DNA from 2 places in the Enterococcus gallinarum genome. Region 2 is predicted to be linked to the other one. Evidence: a T-box and tRNA genes for the amino acid it is inferred to sense, from the RefSeq annotation. Region 2 holds a T-box; the other holds one or more tRNA genes.
The links. The T-box of region 2 lies ahead of serS (serine--tRNA ligase). A T-box ahead of a tRNA ligase gene usually reads a tRNA of that ligase, here a tRNA-Ser.
Positions count from the first base shown of each region.

Region 1: it encodes a tRNA-Ser, which carries the amino acid that the T-box ahead of serS (serine--tRNA ligase) is inferred to sense. The anticodon was not compared.

Region 1 is NZ_CP050816.1:1,511,336-1,514,759, reverse strand. Features, by position in the region: gene asnB (asparagine synthase (glutamine-hydrolyzing)) at 1-855, opposite strand, end outside; gene HED61_RS07475 (hypothetical protein) at 1,223-1,372, shown strand; gene HED61_RS07470 (hypothetical protein) at 1,468-1,629, opposite strand; tRNA gene HED61_RS07465 (tRNA-Ser) at 1,895-1,982, opposite strand; partial or broken gene HED61_RS07460 (TetR/AcrR family transcriptional regulator) at 2,065-2,631, opposite strand; gene HED61_RS07455 (threonine/serine exporter family protein) at 2,916-3,424, shown strand, end outside.
Region 2 is NZ_CP050816.1:596,615-600,038, reverse strand. Features, by position in the region: gene HED61_RS02865 (response regulator transcription factor) at 1-363, shown strand, start outside; gene HED61_RS02860 (sensor histidine kinase) at 353-1,537, shown strand; T-box leader at 1,579-1,776, shown strand; gene serS (serine--tRNA ligase) at 1,826-3,103, shown strand; gene HED61_RS02850 (polysaccharide deacetylase family protein) at 3,238-3,424, shown strand, end outside.

The sequences.
Region 1 (3,424 bases), 910 kb from region 2:
GTCATCGAATCCAATTGAGAAAGAATGATCTGGACGCAGAACAGCGGCAACATAACTTGAGTCGACACCGCTTGATAAAAATGACCCTACTTCTACATCACTGATTTTGTGTGCAGCAATCGATTCTTGAACGGTATCATCGATTTTTTGGACCCAATCTTCTTTGCTATAGTTTTCTTTATGACTGTAGTCTGCATCCCAATATTCATGAATGTCCATGACGCCATTTTTATAAGTAAAATAGTGACCTTCTTGTAAGCGATAAACGCCTTTAAAGAAAGTCTCGCCATTTAGTGGCGAATATTGAAAAGTCAAATAGGGTTTTAAGGCATCCTTATTCAATTCTTTTTCAAAATCTGGATGTGGTAAAAAACTCTTGATTTCTGAACCAAACATGAATGTACCATTCATTTCCGCGTAATAATAAGGTTTGATTCCGAAATGATCTCTTGCCCCAAAGAGTTCTTGCTTTTCGCGATCCCAAATGGCAAAAGCAAACATGCCGCGAACTCTTTGCAATAAATCAGTTCCCCATTCTTCATACCCATGAAGAAGAACCTCAGTATCTGCATGAGTCGTAAAGACATGTCCAGCTTGGATCAATTCTTCTCTTAAAGATTGAAAGTTATATATTTCACCATTAAAAATGATTACTTTCGTTCCATCTTCATTATAAATAGGCTGCGTACCGCCTTCTAAGTCAATAATCGATAAACGCCGAAAGCCAAGAGCAACTTGGTCATCAATGAATTTTCCAGAACTATTAGGACCGCGATGAATGATTCGATCCATCATCTGTTCAATGATTTCGGCTTTTTGGTCTTTAGTATTAACGAAACCTACAATTCCGCACATATTTTCACATCCATTTTCATTTTCCTTTTTCATTTTCCCTGAAACAAATCTTATCTTACCATAAATTGAGTAAAATTAAATTTAAAAAAAATATAATAAATTAAATATTTAACCCAACAAAAAGAGTTTTTCAAGCAAAACCGCTTCATACCGCTTTTTACTCAGACACTAGAGGAGCTTCCTTACAAATTTGTTATTTGATTTTTTTAGATAACTTCTGTTCTCCTTAATAAATTTTTAGTAAACTTCCTCTACCATTCAGTTATTATTGGACAGACGCCAAGCAACGTGTTATTCTGATCATGGAATTTCGTTATCAACTTAACCGTTGCCTTTCGTTACGAATAACACTGAAAGGAGAATGACTATGACATTCTATAACACAGAACTACAATATCGAGTTACTCTAGATACAAAACTGAACCTTTTTATCGTTTTTGATAAAAAAGATGCTAACCGTTTTGCAACTGGTGTGACGATCGAACAAGCTGTACAAGAATTGACTAAAACTGCATAAGGAGTTCATCCAAATGAAGGATACCGATTCGTACTGAAAGCACCTCGCTAGGACTAATAGCAGGTGCTTTCTTGTTTTGTTATGAAATTAAACAGCTACTCCAACTGCTTTTCCTCTTCTGGCTCTTTCTTTTGTCCACTCTGCTGTTCATCCAACTGCATGATCTCATCTACTGATTCATCCTTCAAAAAAACGGATAGTCCCTTAACAGCTAATTTCGTTTGGCGCATGACATAATCTTTTTCAAACTCAGCCATTTTATCACCTTCTGCTTTCTTGTTCTCTTTCTTCTAGTTTAATCGATTTCGTTCAAAAAAAGAAGCAATGGCATGACATTATCAAAACTCGTTTCCTAAGCTCTCACTGCTTGCCTGAATCAACTAATCAACTCATTAATTAAATTTTATGAGTCGTGTACGATGCTTTTCTCATACCTCGGGCCCCTCCTCCCCATGTCTTTACTTACAAAACAAAAAAAGCCTATCACCAAGGATAGGCCAAACGCTTCAAAGCGTTACTGTAAGGAGAGTACAGGATTTGAACCTGCGCGCCGGGATGAACCGGGTCGGCGGATTTCGAGTCCGCTGCATTACCACTCTGCCAACTCTCCATAACGTTTATTTTCTACTTTTTTCAGAAAAAGTCAAGAAAAAATCTGCAATCCATCCGAAAAAATGGTTGCAGATTCGTTATTATTGAAAAATAAAAATGTCTGTTCTATCTAAAATCCCAGTGATCGTTTCCTCGATCACCTTAATGATTTGTTCCTCCGTTGGCGTAATGATTCCAGCTGACATCAATGAAGCAATGCCGGTAACAACGATCCAAGCACCATTGTGCAAGGCTGTAATCGCTTCTTCCGATAGATCCGCATACTTTGGTTCGGACTTGATCAATTTTTTGAAATAATCAGACGAAAAATCGTGCATCAATTTCCCTCCGCCATAGTCATCTACGAAAAGAGCAATATACAAGTTGTGTTTTTCTTGTGCGAAGTGAATGTAGTTTAATCCTTAATCAATGACTTTATCACCAGTCCGTTCAACAGGAAACACGTTTTCTGAAAGATCTTTGAAGACCGCTTCAACTAAAGTGTTTTTCAAATCCTGCATGTTTTCAAATTCCAAATAAATCGGTTGTGTTGAAATCCCCATTTGCTTTGCTATATTTCGGGCGGTAAAGTTGCCAAATCCTTCTTTATTGATCAACTCATACGCGGCCTTCAAAATATGTTCTCTTGTATAGACCTTTCTTCGCATCAATAAATCCCCCTTTTCCTTTATCTAATTGTAACCGAGATTTTCCAAATTGAAAAACAATATACTCATTTCGTTATCTTATAACTGTCTGAATTGTTCTACAATTATATCCACACCGCTATTTGTGAAGTTTTTTACCAATTTAAATAAAATGGTTGCTTTCAAAAAATAAGATATTTTCTTTATTATTAGTTATTTAACTCACCGGATACTTCTCTTGTTGAATTGGAATGAAAAAGGTAAACTAATAGGAGGATTACTTTTCAAGATAGAGAGGCGTTAAAATGCAAGAAACAAATGAGTTATTGTTAGAAACTTGCCTCTTGGCAGGAAAAATCATGATGGAGAATGGTTCCGAAGTTTATCGAGTCGAAGATACCATGAATCGTATCGCTGCTAACGCTGGCGAAGCCAATAGTATCAGTTATGTGACCGCTACAGGCATCTTTATGGGATTACGAAGCAGTCACTACGCTCAAGTTGAAAATGTTCATGATCGTGTGATCAATTTGGAGAAAATAGTGGCCGTCAATCGGCTTTCCCGGTCGTTCGCAGAAAAACAGATCACATTACCGCAGTTGTATGCATCTCTTAAAGAGATCAATCAAGTCACACCAAGCTTTCCTCTCTGGTTACAAGTATTGAGTGCTGGAGTGGTCAGCAGTACATTAATGATTATTTTTGGCGGCAATTGGTCTGATTTCATTGTTACTTTTTTCATTGGCAGCATCGGGTTCATTACAGGTCTCTGGGTGAAAAAAGCGATTGATATCCGCTTTTTGGATATGTTCGT
Region 2 (3,424 bases):
GCTCGCGTCAAGTCTCTGCTCCGTCGAACAAAAATGCAAGCTCCCTCTAATCAGCCAGATATCTTAGAAGTTAGCTCATTGATCATTAATCGTGATTCTCATGAAGTAAAAACAATCACCGGAAATGAGATCCAATTGACCGCTCTTGAATTTGGTATTCTCTACCTATTAGCATCCCATCCGAATCGTGTATTTAGTGCTGATGAAATTTTTGAGCGTGTGTGGAAGCAAGAGAGTGTCGTGTCAGCCAAAACCGTAATGGTTCATGTGAGTCATCTGCGTGATAAGATAGAAGAAGCAACTGATGGCGAGAAAGTCATTCAAACAGTGTGGGGAGTTGGCTATAAAATAGATGCGAAGTAATCCAATAGAAAAAAAGAAACGTATCACCCTCACTTCTAAAGAAATCAGTGAATTATTTGCAGAAGGAATCGTTACTGTAATCCTTTTACTTCTATTAAATGTCGCGATTTTAGTCATTTTGACTTCTATAAGAGAGAATTCACCGTTGTTAGTGGAGGCGATCTATGAGTCAAAAAACGCTTTTACTTCTGCTTTTAACACGGATATTTTTCAAAGTGGCCGCAATTTCATTATCCCTTTGTTCTTTTTATTAGATGTGATTGTTTTGTATTGGCGTTTGATTCGTCGATACCGTCAAATGCAACTACGGCATATTATTAGTGAGCTTCATTATATTGCAGAGGGAAATTATGATCATCGTATTCCATTTGAACTGCGTGGTGACCTCAATCGGATTGTTTCAAATATTAACGGCTTGGTAGATAGTACCGTCGCCGCCATTGAAGATGAACGAAGGATCGAACAGTCGAAGGATGAATTAATTACAAATGTTAGTCACGATATCCGAACTCCTTTAACTTCTATTATTGGTTATCTAGGCCTGATTGAAGATCGTCAATATCATTCTGAAGAAGAGTTATTGAAATATACTCATACCGCTTATGTCAAAGCAAAGCAAATGAAATCTTTAGTAGACGATCTTTTCGAATACACAAAAGTAAGACAGCCTAGCGTCCCAATAAATGTCATTTCTTTTGATATGGCGCAATTAGTCGAACAACTAGCTGCAGATTTTGAATTAGAAGCATCTCGTAAAGGAATAAAGATTGAGACTCACACTCGCCCAGAGCACATTATTATGGACGGTGATACTGAGAAGCTTGTACGAGTTTTCAATAATTTATTGTCTAATGCTTTAAAGTATGGAAAAGGCGCTGACAAAATCGTAATGGAAGTGGAAAAAGTAGGAACAGAAGCCATTCTAACAGTTAAGAACAATGGACAAATGATTCCCAAACATTCATTAGACTCCTTATTTGACCGCTTCTATCGAGTGGAGGAATCACGTTCGCAGGAAACTGGGGGAACTGGACTTGGTCTTGCCATTGCTCAAAGCATCGTTGCCTTGCATGGTGGCTACATTTTTGCAAAATCTACTCCGGATTGGACCTCCTTTATTATCCATCTCCCATTAAAGAGAAATGATTTATCAAATACCCAAAACTATGGTTGACGAACTAACGCTTTTTCGCTATTCTAGAGAAAATACTTACTAATAAAGCATAGAACCTAGTACATTTTTTACTTTTTCAGAGAACTGATGGTTGGTGAGAATCAGTAATGGAAAGAATGGAATCCAGTTCATTAAAAGTGTATCTTTTGAAAGAAAGATCGTGTGCCCACGTTACGGGCAACAAGGGCAGCGTTATGCTGAACTCGGGTGGTACCGCGAAAGATCTTTTCGTCCCAAGAATAGGGATGAAAAGGTCTTTTTTTATATGAAAAACAAGGGGGAAGAATTATGTTAGATATTAAAATGATTCGGCAAAATTTTGACAAAGTCCAAACAAAATTACAGACTCGCGGAGTAAAAAAAGAAGTATTAGAAGAATTCTTAAAGTTAGATGGAAGGAGACGACAACTCCTAGTAGAGACAGAAGAATTAAAAAAAGTTCGAAATGAAGTTTCTGCAGAAATAGCTCAACTAAAACGAGCAAAAAAAGCAGCAGATGATAAAATTACTGAGATGAAAGAAGTCGGTACTAAAATCAAGTCTCTTGATGACGAGATTGCAAAAATTGATTCAGAAATCAAATTGATCGCAACGACATTACCTAATCTGCCTCATGACTCTGTCCCAGTTGGAAAAGATGAAGATGACAATGTTGAAGTAAGACGCTGGGCTACACCAAAAGAATTTGATTTCGAAGCAAAGCCTCATTGGGATATTGCCGAAAACCTAGGAATATTAGATTTTGAACGAGGTGCAAAGGTAGCCGGTAGCCGGTTTGTCTACTATAAAGGATTAGGTGCCCGTCTTGAACGAGCTTTATATAACTTTATGCTAGACCAACATGTTTATGAGCATGGGTACACTGAGATGATTACTCCATATATTGTTAATAGCGATGCAATGTTTGGAACTGGACAGTTTCCTAAATTCAAAGAAGATGTTTTCCAATTAGCGGAAACAGATCTTACCTTGATTCCTACTGCTGAGGTTCCTTTAACGAATTATTATAATGGAGAAATATTGGATCTTGACCAACTACCGGTTTACTTCACAGCATTAAGTCCTTCTTTCCGCTCAGAAGCTGGAAGTGCTGGTCGTGATACTCGCGGATTAATTCGATTACATCAATTCAACAAAGTTGAAATGGTCAAACTAAGTGAAGCAGCACACTCTTATGAAGAATTAGAAAAAATGACTGCAAATGCAGAAGACATTTTACAAAAATTACAACTTCCTTATCGAGTAATGGCATTGTCTACAGGTGACATGGGCTTCTCTGCTGCTAAAACGTATGATTTAGAAGTATGGATTCCAGCACAAGAAACATATCGAGAAATCAGTTCATGTTCTAATTGTGAAGATTTTCAAGCACGTCGAGCAATGATCCGTTATAGAGATAACGATGGCAAGATTCATTACATGCATACATTAAATGGTTCAGGACTAGCAGTCGGTAGAACTGTTGCTGCCGTATTAGAAAACTATCAAAATGAAGATGGTAGTGTGACTATACCAGAAGTACTAGTTCCTTATATGGGTGGAGTTACCCGAATTGAAAAAAATTGAAGAACAAGGTAGGATGAGAATTCCTACCTTTTTTCTTTAAATATTCTAAGAAATACCCCCCTATTGTTGAAACTATATTACAGTTATGTTACGCTTATTTTACTTTATGATGATAAATGGAGGGATAAAGTCATATGTCTGACAAAAATACCTATGCACGTCGTAGCCAACGTCACAAACAAGAACCTGATACCTGTGAAAATACAAATCAATTGAATGAAGCTGTAAAGCCCAAAACCGGAAACGAAAACAAACAACCAAAAATACCGAAGAAAAAATCTAATTATAGCAAGTATATATTCGCATTGTTTACCGCACTTA